Cupriavidus necator N-1: one gene and its partner. The protein of the gene in region 1 interacts with the protein of each later gene in a pairwise test. Links are inferred from orthologs where the notes say so. Each region holds a gene or a part of one and is shown in the gene's direction. Other genes may lie near its edges. The genes, in order: cysM and accC.

Region 1 (10,288 bases):
GAGGTTGGCGCCGATATCGAACTGGTGCGCATGGGCATCGGTTCGGACCCGCGCATCGGCTACAGCTTCCTGTATGCCGGTGCTGGCTATGGCGGTTCATGCTTTCCCAAGGACGTGCAGGCGCTGATGCGCACTGCCGCCGACCATGGCAAGCCAATGCGCGTGCTGGAGGCGGTGGAATCGGTCAACGGCGCGCAGAAGCGCGTGCTGGGCGACAAGGTCGTGCGCCGCTTCGGCGATGACCTGACCGGCCGCACCTTTGCCGTGTGGGGCCTGGCCTTCAAGCCCAACACCGACGACATGCGCGAGGCGCCGTCGCGGGTGCTGGCGCGCGAACTGGTGTCGCGCGGCGCGTCGCTGCGCATGCACGACCCGGTGTCGATGGCCGAAGCCCGGCGCGTGCTGGATGCCGACCTGGCCGACCTGCCGGGCGGCGCCGCGCGCGTGAGTTTCCATGAGAACCAGATGGATGCGCTGGACGGCGCCGACGCGCTGGTGATCGTGACCGAATGGAAGGTGTTCCGCAGCCCCGACTTCGGCCAGATCAAGCGGCGCCTGAAGACCCCGGTGATCTTCGACGGGCGCAACCTGTATGAGCCCGAGGCCATGGTCGAGAACGGCGTGGAGTACCACGCCATCGGCCGCCCGACCCGGCCGGCCGTGAACGAATGAGGCGCCGGCGGGTCAACGGACTCATCAACCGATAAGCTAGCGCGACGGCTGCGGCCGTCGCGATATTGCCAAGGATCTTCATGAACAAGACCGTCATTCCGCAGGAGCAGATCCGGCAGTCCCATATCCTGGTGGTCGGCGACATGATGCTGGACCGCTACTGGTTCGGCGATGTGGAACGGATCTCGCCGGAAGCGCCGGTGCCGGTGGTGCAGGTCAAGCGCAGCGACGAGCGCCTGGGCGGCGCCGCCAACGTGGCCCGCAATGCCGCGGCATTGGGCGCACGCGTGGGCATGCTGGGCGTGGTCGGCGACGACGAGCCGGCCCGAACGCTCGAAACGTTGCTGGGCGAGAGCCACGTGCAGCCCTATCTGCACCGCGATCCCAAGCTCAACACCACCATCAAGCTGCGCGTGGTGGCGCACCAGCAGCAGTTGCTGCGCGTGGATTTCGAGAGCGCGCCGGCGCATGAAGTGCTGGCCGCGGTACAGGACCGCTTCCTGGCCCTGATCAACGACTACCAGGTGCTGGTGCTTTCCGATTACGGCAAAGGCGGCCTGACCCACGTCACGCGCATGATCGACGCCAGCCGCGCAGCCGGGCGCAAGGTGCTGATCGACCCCAAGGGAGACGACTACTCGCGCTACCGCGGCGCCACCCTGATCACCCCCAACCGGGCCGAGATGCGTGCCGTGGTCGGCGCCTGGAAGACCGAGGCCGACCTGACCATCCGCGCGCAGAACCTGCGCCGCGGGCTGCAGTTGGAGGCACTGCTGCTGACGCGCTCGGAAGAGGGCATGACGCTCTACACCGAGGCCGAAGTGCTGCACGTCTCCGCCCAGGCGCGCGAGGTCTATGATGTATCGGGTGCTGGCGATACCGTGATTGCCACGCTCGCCACCATGCTGGGTGCCGGCGTGCCGCTCAAGGAAGCCGTGCAGCTTGCCAATCGTGCCGGCGCCATCGTGGTGGGCAAGCTTGGTACCGCCGTCGTCTCCTATTCTGAATTGTTCGGCGCCGCCCCGTGAGGCGTGGCGCCCCCATCCTGATCCGACCATGACCATCATCGTCACCGGCGCCGCTGGCTTTATCGGCAGCAACCTCGTCAAGGGTCTGAACGACCGCGGCGAGACCAACGTCATCGCCGTCGATAACCTGACCCGTGCCGACAAGTTCCACAACCTGGTCGACTGCGAGATCTCCGACTACCTTGACAAGCAGGACTTCCTCGCGCGCTTAGCCCGCGGCGAGTTCGGCAAGGTGCGGGCGGTATTCCATGAAGGCGCGTGCTCCGACACCATGGAGACCGACGGCCGCTACATGATGGAGAACAACTACCGTTACACGCTGTCGCTGATGGAGAGCTGCCTGGAACAAGGCACGCAGTTCCTGTACGCGTCGTCGGCGGCCACCTACGGCGCCTCGCAGGTGTTCCGCGAAGACCGCGAGTTCGAGCGCCCGCTGAACGTGTACGGCTACTCCAAGTTCCTGTTCGACCAGATCGTGCGGCGCCGGCTGCCGTCGGCGCTGTCGCAGATCGTGGGCTTCCGCTACTTCAACGTGTACGGCCCGCGTGAAACGCACAAGGGCCGCATGGCCTCGGTTGCCTACCACAACTTCAACCAGTTCCGCGCCGACGGCACGGTGAAGCTGTTCGGCGAGTACGGCGGCTATGCCCCCGGCATGCAGAGCCGCGACTTCGTCTCGGTCGAGGACGTGGTCAAGGTCAACCTGCACTTCTTTGACCATCCGGACAAGTCCGGCATCTTCAACCTCGGCACCGGCCGCGCGCAGCCGTTCAACGACATCGCCGCCACCGTGGTCAACACCCTGCGCGAGGCCGAAGGCAAGCCGCGCCTGTCGCTGGAAGAACTGGTGCAGGAAGGCCTGCTCGAGTACGTCAAGTTCCCCGATGCGCTGCGCGGCAAGTACCAGTGCTTTACGCAGTCGGATGTGTCGAAGCTGCGCAGCGCCGGCTACAGCGAGCCCTTCCTGTCCGTCGAGGAAGGCGTGGCGCGCTACTGCCGCTGGCTGATCGAACGCGCCGGCTGATACCGGCGCGCAACCGGCTGACACGCTTTCGTGCGGCCGGTGTCAACTTTTGTTGCTGCATGGGCCGCCGCTGCGGCCCGCCCCTATCCTGACCTGACCTCGCCGCCCCGGCGGGGGGTGGTACCTCAGACCATCCACAGGAAAGGAGAGCCTTCATTTTCAAGCATTGGGTCCGGCAACTTGCCCGGCGTTTTTCCCTGGTTTCCCTCGCTGCAACCATCTGCCTGTTCGCGGGCGGTGCCGCGCATGCCGCCATCGATGTCAATACGGCGGACGAGGCGGCCCTGACCTCGGTCAAGGGCGTGGGACCAGCCACCGCCCGCAACATCATCGACGAACGCAACAAGCGTGGGCCCTACAAGGACGCCGCGGACCTGGCCGAGCGCGTCAGTGGCATCGGGCCGAAGTCCGTGGCGAAGCTGCAGGACGCTGGCCTTGCCATCGGCACGAAGGGAACCGCAGCAGCGGCGCCGCCTGCGGCCGCCACCCCGGCCAAGACAGCCAAGGCAGCGCCCGCTGGCGCCGCCAAGCCAGCGCGCTGACAGGGTCACGGTCCGGCGTCCGGCCGCGCAGCGGCCGGACGCTCTCCGTGCTGGTATGGGTTGTGCTAGACCCTTGCCGCTTCGCACGCCCCGTGGCGGCGGAGTATCATGCGGACGCCGCGCCGGCAGGATCTGCCGCGCGCGGCTGCCGACAGGCACGCATCTACCAGACAACCAGGCACAAACGCGGCGGCTGCCGACCAGGCGGCCAGCCCGGACCACAGGGAGCAGAACAATATGGCGAATGGCGAGGACGCGGGATTCCTGCCGCAATGGCGGCTCAAGACCGAAGGCGTGATCGGGCCGGATGAGCGGCTGCCCGCCGGACAGACGCTGCTGGCCGGCATCCAGCACGTGGTGGCGATGTTCGGCTCGACCGCCATTGCACCGATCCTGATGGGTTTCAACCCGAATATCGCCATCCTGTTTTCCGGCATCGGCACGCTGATCTTCTTCCTGTGCGTGCGCGGGCGGGTGCCGAGCTACCTTGGCTCCAGCTTCGCCTTCATCGCCGTGGTGATCGCTGCCACTGGCTACGCGGGCAGCGGCCCCAACCTCAATATCCCGGTGGCGCTGGGCGGCATCATCGCCGCCGGTGCGCTGTACACGGTGATCGGCCTGATCGTGCAGGCGGTGGGCTACGCCTGGGTCGAAAAGCTGATGCCGCCGGTGGTGACCGGGGCGATCGTCGCGGCGATCGGGCTGAACCTGGCCCCGGTGGCGGTCAAGGCGGTCAGCGGCGCGGCCCTCGATACCTGGGTGGGCCTGCTGACGGTGGTGGCCGTGGGGCTGGTGGCGGTGCGCGCGCCCGGCATGATCGGGCGTCTGCCGGTGCTGATCGGCGGCCTGGCCGGCTACCTCGCCTACTACCTGGGCACCAACGTGATGGGGCTGGGCAAGCCGATCGACTTCTCGGGCGTGGCAGCGGCCAGCTGGTTCGGGCTGCCGGCGTTCACCGCACCGACCTTCGAGTTCAGCGCCATGCTGCTGATCGCGCCGGTGGCGATTGTGCTGGTGGCGGAGAACCTGGGCCATATCAAGGCCATCGGCGTGATGACCGGGCGCAACCTGGACCCGTATATCGGCCGTGCCTTTATCGGCGACGGCATCGCGACCATGCTGTCGGCCAGCGGCGGCGGCACCGGCGTGACCACTTATGCCGAGAACATGGGCGTGATGGCGGTCACCAAGATCTACTCGACGCTGATCTTCGTGGTGGCGGCCGCGGTGGCTATCCTGCTGGGCTTCTCGCCCAAGTTCGGTGCGCTGATCCTGACCATCCCGGGTCCGGTGATCGGCGGGTTGACCATCGTCGTGTTCGGCCTGATCGCAGCGACAGCGGGCCGGATCTGGGTGCAGAACAAGGTGGACTTCTCCAGCTCGCGCAACCTGATCACGGTTGGCGCCACGCTGACGGTGGCAGCCGGCGACCTGACGCTGAAGCTGGGCGGCATGACGCTGGGCGGCATCGGTACTGCCACCTTCGGCTGCATCCTGCTGTACCACCTGCTGGGCGAAGGCAACCACGAAGAAGGCTGAGCCACGGCAGGATGGGCGCAGGCGGGCGGGAGGCAGCGTAAATCCCGCCTGCCGGCGAGGGATAGGTGTCTGGATTACAATGGCCGGCGAATTGGAATCCCCCGTTTGCGACCCTCTTTCGCGACCCCTCGCCCCATGGCCTACAAGACAATTGAAGACACCATCGGCAACACGCCGCTGGTCAGACTGCAGCGCATCCCCGGTGCCGCCAACGACGCGCGCGGCAATGTGATCCTCGGCAAGCTCGAAGGCAACAACCCGGCCGGTTCGGTCAAGGACCGCCCCGCGGTGTCGATGATCGCCCGGGCCGAGGCGCGCGGGCGCATCAAGCCGGGCGACACCCTGATCGAGGCGACTTCCGGCAATACCGGCATCGCGCTGGCCATGGCAGCCGCCATCCGCGGCTACAAGATGGTGCTGATCATGCCCGAGGACCTGAGCCTCGAGCGCCGCCAGAGCATGGCGGCCTACGGTGCCGAGATCATCCTGACCCCGGTCAAGGGCGGCATGGAGTACGCCCGCGACCTGGCGGATTCGATGGAGCGCGACGGCAAGGGCGTGATCCTCGACCAGTTCGCCAACCCGGACAACCCGCAGGCCCACTACGAGGGCACCGGGCCGGAGATCTGGCGCGATACCGACGGCCGCATCACCCACTTCGTTTCTGCGATGGGCACCACCGGCACCATTACCGGCGTGTCGCGCTACCTGAAGGAACAGAACCCGGAGATCCAGGTCATCGGCGCGCAGCCGGCCGACGGCTCGCGCATCCCGGGCATCCGCAAGTGGCCCGAGGCGTATCTGCCCAAGATCTACGATGCCAGCTACATCGACCGCACCGAGCCGGTGAGCCAGGGCGACGCCGAGCACATGGCGCGGCGCATGGCATCCGAAGAGGGCATCTTCTGCGGCATTTCGGCGGCCGGCGCGCTCTGTGTTGCGCTGCGCATTGCCGAGGAAGTGGAGAACGCCACCATCGTCTTCGTGGTGTGCGACCGCGGCGACCGCTACCTGTCGACCGGCGTGTTCCCGGCGTGACCTGAACCGGTGCCAACAAGAAAGGCCTCGCAAATTGCGAGGCCTTTTTGCTTTGGCGGGCAGCTGGCATCAACCCATCGCCGCCTTGACCGCCTCGCCCAGCTGGTACACCGCCAGCGCATAGAAGAAGCTGCGGTTGTAGCGTGTCAGCACGTAGAAGTTGCGCAGGCCGAGCAGGTATTCGGTCGGTTGGTCGGGGGTGGGCAGGTCCACCACCAGCACGCCGGTCTCGCCTTCGCGCACGGGGTCGATCGGCTCGTCCACGCGCAAGCCGGCGCGGGTCAGCTGGTTGAGCGTGCGCGTGGGCCATGGCTCGCCGTCGGCCGCCGCCGTGGCGACACCCAGGCTGCCGGCGTCGCCGGCAATGCGCCACACCACCGGGCGGCCCGGCTCCCAGCCGTGCAGCTGCAGGAAGCGCGCGACACTGCCGATGGCATCGGTAGGGCTGTTGCGCAGGTCGATGCGACCGTTGTTGTCGTAGTCGATGGCGTATTCGCGCAGGCTGGTCGGCATGAACTGCGGGATGCCGATCGCGCCCGCGAAGGAGCCCAGCACCGAGTACACGTCGGTGCGGGTGTCGCGGCACCACAGCAGGTAGTCGGCCAGCTGGTTGCGGAACAGCGTGCTGCGGGCTTCGCGGTTGGGCGTGTCCGGGTAGTCGAAGGCGAGCGTGGACAGCGAGTCGAGCACGCGGAAGGTGCCCATGTCGCGGCCGTAGATGGTTTCCACGCCGATGATGCCGACGATGACCGAGGCCGGTACGCCGAACTCGGCTTCGGCACGGCGCAGCGTGTCGCGGTTGTCCTGCCAGAAGCGCACGCCCGCGTTGATGCGGATCGGCTCGATAAAGCGCGAGCGGTAGGTGCGCCAGCTTTTGCGGCCGGTGGTGGCGGGCGGCATGATCAGCCGCACCACGGTGGCCGAATAGACCGCCTGGCTAAACCACTCCTGCAGCATCCCGCGGTCAAGGCGGTGGCGGGCCACCATCTCGTCGATAAACGCGCGGGTCTGCGGATTGTCGCGGTAGCGGCCGGGTTCGATCTCTTCCTCGCGCATGCTGACGCGGCGCTTGCCCGCGGCGAGCAGGCTGGGGGAGAGGCCGCAGAGTCCGAGTGCGGCAGCGGAAAGCGCGGCGCCCAGCAGGGGGCGTCGCAGTGAGCGCTGGGTGTCGGTCATGATGTCCTTTGCAAGTCGCACCGAGTATAGCGGATGCCACTGCGGCAACTACGGGCAAGCCGTCACGGCATGGCGCGCCAGTGCCGCTGGGTGGCATGGGCTGGCGTGTGCTAACGTAGCGATTGGAGACAACATTGCGACGATAAGAGATGCCGACAGGCTATTACACGCACCCCGAGTTCCAGCGGCACGAGATGGGGCATTTCCATCCTGAGTGCCCGGAACGCCTGCAGGCGATCGAGGATCACCTGATTTCGCACGGCCTGGACGGGCTGCTGGAGCGCCGCGAAGCCCCGCCCGCCACGCGCGAGCAGCTGGAGCGCGTGCACCGTCCCGACTATGTCGATTCGCTCGAACGCGCCAGCCCGGCCAGCGGCTATCACGCGATCGATCCGGATACCTCGATGAACTCGCACACGCTTGCCGCCGCCACGCTGGCCGCGGGCGCGGCGGTGGCGGCCACCGATGCGGTGATCGCGGGCGAGTTCGAGAACGCGTTCTGCTGCGTGCGCCCGCCCGGCCACCACGCCGAGCCTGACCGCGCCATGGGCTTCTGCTTCTACAACAACGTCGCCATTGCCGCGCGCCACGCGCTGCGGGCGCACGGCCTGGAGCGCGTGGCCATCATCGATTTCGACGTGCACCACGGCAACGGCACCGAAGCGGCGTTCCGCGGCGACGAGCAGGTGATGATGTGCAGCATCTTCCAGCACCCGTTCTATCCGTACAGCGGCACCGAGCATCTCGCGCCCAATATGGTCAACATCCCGCTGCCGGCCTATACCAACGGCGTGGCCGTGCGTGAAGTGGTCGAGACCATCTGGCTGCCGCGGCTCAATGAATTCCGCCCGCAGATGCTGTTTATCTCCGCCGGCTTTGATGCGCACCGCGAGGACGACCTGGGCCAGATGGGCCTGGTGGAGCAGGACTACGCCTGGATTACCGGCCAGTTGGTGGACCTTGCGCGCGTCCATGCGCAGGGCCGCATCGTCAGCTGCCTGGAGGGGGGCTACAACCTGAGCGCGCTGGGCCGCAGCGTGCTGGCGCACCTGAAGGTGCTGCTGGAACGATAGGAGAGCATGGCCATGGCCGAGAACGATGCGCGCGTGGACGCGCCGCTGCTGACCGAAGTGCGCGACACCGCGGGCGTGGTGCGACTGACCATGAATCGGCCGCAGGCGTTCAATGCGCTGTCAGAAGGGCTGCTCGACGCGCTGACCGAGGCCCTCGGCCGGCTGGCGTCGGACCACACCGTGCGCGTGGTGGTGCTGGCCGGCGCCGGCAAGGCCTTCTGCGCCGGGCACGACCTGCGCGAGATGCGGGCCTCGCCGTCGCACGACTACTACCGGCGCCTGTTCGACCGCTGCACCCGCATGATGATGGTGATCCAGAAGATGCCGCAGCCGGTGCTTGCGCGCGTGCAGGGCATCGCCACGGCGGCGGGCTGCCAGCTGGTGGCCATGTGCGACCTTGCGGTGGCCGCCGACGATGCGCGCTTTGCGGTATCCGGCGTCAACCTGGGCCTGTTCTGCTCGACGCCCGGGGTGGCGTTGTCGCGCAACCTGCACCGCAAGCAGGCAATGGAGATGCTGCTGACCGGCGACATGATCGACGCCGAAACCGCCCGTGAGCGCGGGCTGGTGAACCGGGTGGTGCCCGCTGGGCAGCTGGACCAAGAGGTGGCGCGCCTGGCCGCCAGCATCTGCGCCAAGCCGGCCGCCGCGGTGGCCGCGGGCAAGGGCCTGTTCTACCGCCAGCTGGAAATGGGCATCGAGGCCGCCTACCAGCTCGCCGGCCAGACCATGGCCTGCAACATGATGGACGAGTCGGCGCTGGAGGGGGTGCAGGCCTTCATTGACAAGCGTTCGCCGTCCTGGCGTGGCTCATAGTCGACTTTCTCGCTTCTTATATGCCGGGAACGTATAAAGACATCGGCAAAAAGTCGTTTATGGTATGAAGCGAATCGCATAAAATACGCGCTTCAGAAAAATAACGAGCGGCAACAGCGCTGGAGATCCCTCGCCTGTTGCCGTTTTCTTTTGGTCACCTTTCCATGATCGAACTGCAAGGACTGTCGCAGCGCTTCCCGGGCGCGTCTGGCGACGTGCATGCATTGCGGGACGTCAGCCTGTCGATAGCGGCGGGCGAAGTCTTCGGCATTATCGGCCGCAGCGGCGCCGGCAAGAGCACCCTGGTACGCGCCATCAATCTGCTGAACCGGCCCTCGAGCGGCCGCGTGATTGTCGCGGGCCAGGAACTGACAGCGCTGGACACGGGCGCGCTGCGCCTGGCACGCCGCGAGATCGGCATGATCTTCCAGCACTTCAACCTGCTGTCGTCGCGCACGGTGTATGAGAACGTGGCGCTGCCGCTGGAACTGGCCGGCAAGCCCAAGGCCGAGATCGCCGCGACGGTGCTGCCGCTGCTGGACCTGGTGGGCCTGTCGGAGCTGAAGGACCGCTATCCGGCGCAGATCAGCGGCGGGCAGAAGCAGCGCGTGGGCATTGCACGCGCTCTTGCCAGCAAGCCCAAGGTGCTGCTGTCGGACGAGGCCACTTCCGCGCTGGACCCGGAAACCACCCGCTCCATCCTGGAACTGCTCAAGCAGATCAACCGCGACCTGGGCCTGACCATCGTGATGATCACGCACCAGATGGAAGTCATCAAGCAGGTCTGCGACCGCGTGGCCGTGCTTGAAGCCGGCCAGGTGGTGGAGACCGGGCGCGTGATCGACGTATTCCTGCGCCCGCAGCACGACGTCACGCGCGCCATGATCGGCGACGTCATCTCGCAGGAGCTGCCGGCCAGCGTGCTCAAGCGCGTGGAGAGCCGGCTGGGCAACGGGCGCGACCACGTCTACCGCCTGGCCTTCACCGGCGAGGGCGTGGACCAGCCGGTGCTGGCCCAGGCAATCCGCCGCTACGGGCTGGACTTCAATATCTTGCACGGCCATATCGACGAGATCCAGGGCCAGGCCTTCGGCTCGCTGGCGATCATGGCCACGGGCGAACTGGCCGACGTGAAGGCGGCGATGGAATACCTGCAGGCGCAAGGCGTCGTGGTGGAGGAGTTCGAGCATGTGGTCTGAAATGTTTGACCTGTTCCTGACCTCGTTCAACGAGACCCTGGTGATGGTGGCGATCTCGGGCGTGGTCGGCTCGCTGCTGGGCGTGCCGCTGGGCGTGCTGCTGCACCTGACCAACCGCGGCGGCGTGCTGTCGCACCCGTTGTTCAACCGCAGCATCGGCGTGGTGGTCAACGCGGCGCGC
Region 2 (4,704 bases), 2.4 Mb from region 1 along the record:
CCGTGCTCAACGGCACCGCCACCGAGCACTCCGATATCTATCTGCAGTGCTTCTGCGACAGCGCCAAGGATGCGACGCTGCACCTGATCAACGCCGGCGTGGACTTCGAGACCAGCGAGAGCCGGCATTTCGGCGGCCGCGGCGAGGTCGAGACCCTCAGCTTCCTGTGGAAGGGCCAGTGGCCCGACCGCCGCGAGGCCCGGCTGCTCGCCGGCGAGGTGCGCGCGGAACTGGGTGCCCCAGTCGGCATTCATATAGCACTGTATGATGCCGTCGACGAACGCGGCGCCGTGCGTGCCGACGCCTCGGGGCGCCCGGCCCGCGCCGACGTGCAGGCGGTACGGGCGCTGATGGACGCGCCCGGCGATGCCGACCCGGCCTGACGCCCGCCCCTACTACACAGGTCCGAGCCATCCCCATGACTGAAACCGTTTCCTCGCCCGCCCGCCGCTCCCGCCTCTGGCTGTGGATCGCCGTGGCCGTGGTCGCCTGCGCCACCGGCGCACTGGCCGGCCATTTCGTGTTCTCGCCCAAGCCCGCCAGCGACCAGGCGGTGGAAACCTTCTTCCAGACACGCCTGCCCGACGCCGCCGGCGCTGACCTGGACCTGGGCAAGCTGCGCGGCAAGACCGTGGTGATCAACTTCTGGGCGCCCTGGTGCGGGCCGTGTGTCGAGGAAATGCCGGAGCTGACCGCGCTGCATGAGGAATACAAGAGCCGCCAGGTCGAGTTTGTCGGCATCGGCATCGATTCCGCCGCCAATATCCAGCAGTTCACCACGAAGGTCCCGGTGGCCTACCCGCTCGCCGTGGCCGGTTTTGCCGGCACCGAGCTGTCGCGCAACTTCGGCAACAGCGCCGGCGGCCTGCCCTATACCGTGGTGATCAACCCGGACGGATCGGTGAAGTATCGCAAGATGGGACGGGTGACGGCTGAGGAACTGCGGGCCGTGCTGCCACGCGCCTGAGCATATTCTTCCGCCAAGTTCGCTGAATTTCGGTTTTCTTCAGCGATTTGTTTCGCCGGGGCACCAAAACGGCCAGAAAGTGCTTCAAGGGCCGCCGAAGCGTCGCAAAGGTCGCCAAGCCTTGTATCGCGCGCTAGACAAATCCCTCTAAGCTACGGTAATCTCCGCGCAATTTCGTTGATCTGGTCGAGCCGCCGTGACTGCAACCCGCTCCCTCCGTCGCTCAGCCCGCTACCGCAAGGTGCTGGTCCTGCATGGGCCAAACCTGAACCTGCTGGGCACGCGCGAGCCAGAAACCTACGGGTACACGACGCTTGCCGATATCGACGCGGCCCTCGCCGAACGCGCGGCAAAAGCCGGCGTTTCGCTGGATACGTTCCAGTCCAACCATGAGGGGGCACTGGTCGACCGCATCCACGCCGCACGCGCGGAAGGGGTCGAGTTCATCATCATCAACCCGGCTGCCTACACGCACACCAGCGTGGCACTGCGCGATGCCCTGGCCGGCGTGGCGATCCCGTTCGTCGAGGTGCACCTGTCCAACGTGCACCGGCGCGAAAGCTTTCGCCACCACTCCTATTTCTCTGACGTGGCGGTCGGAGTGATCTGCGGGCTCGGCTGGCAGGGTTACCTGCTGGCGCTGGACTATGTGCTGGACCAGGAGCAGCCGCCACCCGAGAGTTCGGGGAGCTGAACTCCCAAGATTTTTTCGACAACCTGCGCGCGCCGCCCGGCGGCCTGCGCCCGTTGGCGTGCCTCGGCACGGCGGGCGCGGATTTCCGGTGGCCGGCAACACGATTCTTCCGCCGCGGCCCGTCCCGGGCAGCGGCCGGATAACCCGATTCAGGAGGATAAAAAGATGGACCTGCGCAAGCTGAAGACGCTTATCGACCTGGTGGCCGAATCCGGCATCTCCGAGCTGGAAGTCACCGAAGGCGACGGCAAGGTACGCATCGTCAAGCAACCGCCGCAAATCGTCGCCGCGCCGATGGCCATGCCGCAGATGCAGGCGCTGCCGCCCGCCGCGGCCGCCGCACCGGCTGCGGCACCGGCTGCAGAGCCCGTCGCCCAGCTGCCCGCCGGCCATGTGGTGACCTCGCCGATGGTAGGCACGTTCTACCGTGCGCCGTCGCCGGGCGCCGCGCCGTTCGTCAACGTCGGCGACTCGGTCAAGGAAGGCCAGACCGTCTGCATCATCGAAGCCATGAAGCTGCTCAACGAAATCGAGTGCGACAAGGCCGGCGTCATCAAGGAAATCCTGGTCGAGAACGGCCAGGCCGTCGAATACGGCCAGCCGCTGTTCGTCATCGGCTGATCCTGACCGGCATGCCATGCCGCACGCTGCCATCGGCCACGCAAGTGGCCCCCGCAGCAGTGCCCGCGCGGCATGCCATGGCGTTGTTTGGCGCCAGGGACGTTGTGGGCTTCGCGGCCCGTTCCGTGCAGTTCCATGCAGTTCCGCGCAGTATGGCGGCCGCGGCGGCGACAGCCCCCGGGCCGCGCGCCCGGCGTGCCGTTGCGGCACGCAGCGGGACCGCTACTGTTCTCGCAGAGAGAGACCATGTTTGAAAAAATTCTGATCGCGAACCGCGGCGAAATCGCTCTTCGCATCCAGCGCGCCTGCCGCGAACTGGGCATCAAGACGGTCGTGGTGTACTCCGAGGCCGACAAGGAGGCCAAGTACGTACGCCTGGCAGACGAAGCCGTCTGCATCGGCCCGGCCCCGTCGCCGCTGTCATACCTGAACATGCCGGCCATCATCTCGGCCGCCGAAGTGACCGACGCGCAAGCCATCCACCCCGGCTACGGCTTCCTGTCCGAGAACGCCGATTTTGCCGAGCGTGTGGAGAAATCCGGCTTCGTCTTTATCGGCCCGACCGCCGACAGCATCCGCCTGATGGGCGACAAGGTGTCGGCCAAGCAATCCATGATCAAGGCCGGCGTGCCGTGCGTGCCCGGCTCGGACGGCGCCCTGCCCGACGACCCCAAGGAAATCCTGGCCACTGCGCGCCGCGTGGGCTACCCGGTGATCATCAAGGCCGCAGGCGGCGGCGGTGGCCGCGGCATGCGCGTGGTGCACACGGAAGCCGCGCTGATCAACGCCGTCAACATGACGCGCGAAGAAGCCGGGCGCGCCTTCGGCAATCCCGAGGTCTACATGGAGAAGTTCCTTGAGAACCCGCGCCATGTGGAAATCCAGATCCTCGCCGACCAGCACCGCCAGGCGATCTGGCTGGGCGAGCGCGACTGCTCGATGCAGCGCCGCCACCAGAAGGTGATCGAGGAAGCGCCCGCACCGCACATTCCGCGCCGCCTGATCGAGCGCATCGGCGACCGCTGCGCCGAGGCCTGCAAGAAGATGGGCTATCGCGGCGCCGGCACGTTCGAGTTCCTGTACGAGAACAACGAGTTCTACTTCATCGAGATGAACACGCGCGTGCAGGTCGAGCACCCGGTCACCGAGATGATCACCGGCATCGACATTGTGCAGGAGCAGATCCGCATCGCCTTCGGCGAGAAGCTGCGCTTGCGCCAGAAGGATGTGCAGTTCCGTGGCCACGCGATCGAATGCCGCGTGAACGCCGAGGATCCGTTCAAGTTCACGCCGTCGCCGGGCCGCATCACCGCCTGGCACATGCCCGGCGGTCCGGGTGTGCGGGTCGACTCGCACGCGTATGATGGTTACTTCGTCCCGCCCAACTACGATTCGATGATCGGCAAGATCATTACTTACGGTGCCACGCGCGAGCAGGCCATTGCCCGCATGCGCATCGCGCTGTCGGAAATGGTGGTGGACGGGATCCAGACCAACGTGCCGCTGCACCGCGAGCTGATGATGGATGCCAACTTCGTTGAAGGCGGCACCAGCATCCACTACCTCGAGCATCGCCTGGCGGAGCGCGCGAAGGCCTGACGCAACGTTACCCGCAATACACAAGCAGCAAGCAAGGAAGCCCGTGGCATTTCAGGAATGTGTGATCGAAGTGGCGCAGGACCAGGCCGAAGCCTGGTCTGATGCCCTGTTCGACCTCGGCGCGCTGTCGGTCTCGGTGGAAGATGCCGATGCCGACACGCCCGACGAGCAGCCGCTCTTTGGCGAGCCCGGGCTGGAACCGAAGCAACTCGCGTGGAACCGCTCGCGCGTGGTGGCGCTGTTCGGCGACGATGCCGATCCGGCCGTGGTGGTAGCGGCAGCCGCCAACCAGCTTGGCATCGATCCGGTGCCGGCCTACCAGCTGCGCGCGGTCGAGGACCAGGACTGGGTGCGGCTGACGCAATCCCAGTTCGAGCCGATCCGCATCGGCGAGCGCATCTGGGTGGTGCCGTCGTGGCACGAAGCACCCGAGCCCGATGCCGTGGTGCTGGAACTCGACCCGGGCCTGGCCTTCGGCACCGGCAGCCATCCCACCACGCGGCTGTGCATGCAGTGGCTGGAGCAGAACCTGAAGCCGGGCGAGACCGTGCTCGACTACGGCTGCGGCTCCGGCATCCTGGCCATCGTGGCGCGCAAGCTGGGCGCGGGCGACACCGTCGGCATCGACATCGATCCCAACGCGGTGGAAGCGTCGCGCTACAACGCCGAGCGCAACCGGGTGGAAGCCTCGTTCGCGCTTCCCGAATCGGTATCCGAGGCCAGCTACGACCTGGTGGTCGCCAATATCCTGTCCAATCCGCTCAAGCTGATGGCCGCCATGCTGAGCGCGCGCGTGCGCGCCGGCGGACGGCTGGTGCTGTCC

Evidence for each region.
Region 2: the proteins of cysM (region 1) and accC interact in binary tests that used the Escherichia coli proteins (3 or more experiments, as listed by UniProt). The link is inferred for Cupriavidus necator N-1 from one-to-one orthologs.

The regions. Positions count from the first base shown.
Region 1 is NC_015726.1:839,065-849,352, forward strand. The notes cover bases 3,948-6,891. They hold cysM (cysteine synthase CysM), read left to right. Parts: upstream 3,948-4,940; coding sequence 4,941-5,843; downstream 5,844-6,891. Other genes in these bases: CNE_RS03985 (solute carrier family 23 protein), read left to right, coding at 3,948-4,805; mltB (lytic murein transglycosylase B), read right to left, coding at 5,913-6,891. Also shown: CNE_RS03965 (UDP-glucose dehydrogenase family protein), read left to right, coding at 1-672; rfaE1 (D-glycero-beta-D-manno-heptose-7-phosphate kinase), read left to right, coding at 753-1,700; rfaD (ADP-glyceromanno-heptose 6-epimerase), read left to right, coding at 1,729-2,724; CNE_RS03980 (ComEA family DNA-binding protein), read left to right, coding at 2,880-3,266; more of CNE_RS03985, read left to right, coding at 3,504-3,947; more of mltB, read right to left, coding at 6,892-7,019; CNE_RS04000 (histone deacetylase family protein), read left to right, coding at 7,169-8,092; CNE_RS04005 (enoyl-CoA hydratase), read left to right, coding at 8,105-8,908; CNE_RS04010 (methionine ABC transporter ATP-binding protein), read left to right, coding at 9,073-10,107; CNE_RS04015 (methionine ABC transporter permease), read left to right, coding at 10,097-10,288. UniProt on the Escherichia coli protein: Two cysteine synthase enzymes are found. Both catalyze the same reaction. Cysteine synthase B can also use thiosulfate in place of sulfide to give cysteine thiosulfonate as a product.
Region 2 is NC_015726.1:3,253,181-3,257,884, forward strand. What follows is about bases 1,833-4,704. They hold accC (acetyl-CoA carboxylase biotin carboxylase subunit), read left to right. Parts: upstream 1,833-2,528; coding sequence 2,529-3,881; downstream 3,882-4,704. Other genes in these bases: accB (acetyl-CoA carboxylase biotin carboxyl carrier protein), read left to right, coding at 1,833-2,282; prmA (50S ribosomal protein L11 methyltransferase), read left to right, coding at 3,925-4,704. Also shown: CNE_RS15250 (hypothetical protein), read left to right, coding at 1-383; CNE_RS15255 (TlpA family protein disulfide reductase), read left to right, coding at 419-967; aroQ (type II 3-dehydroquinate dehydratase), read left to right, coding at 1,164-1,661; more of accB, read left to right, coding at 1,827-1,832. UniProt on the Escherichia coli protein: This protein is a component of the acetyl coenzyme A carboxylase complex; first, biotin carboxylase catalyzes the carboxylation of the carrier protein and then the transcarboxylase transfers the carboxyl group to form malonyl-CoA.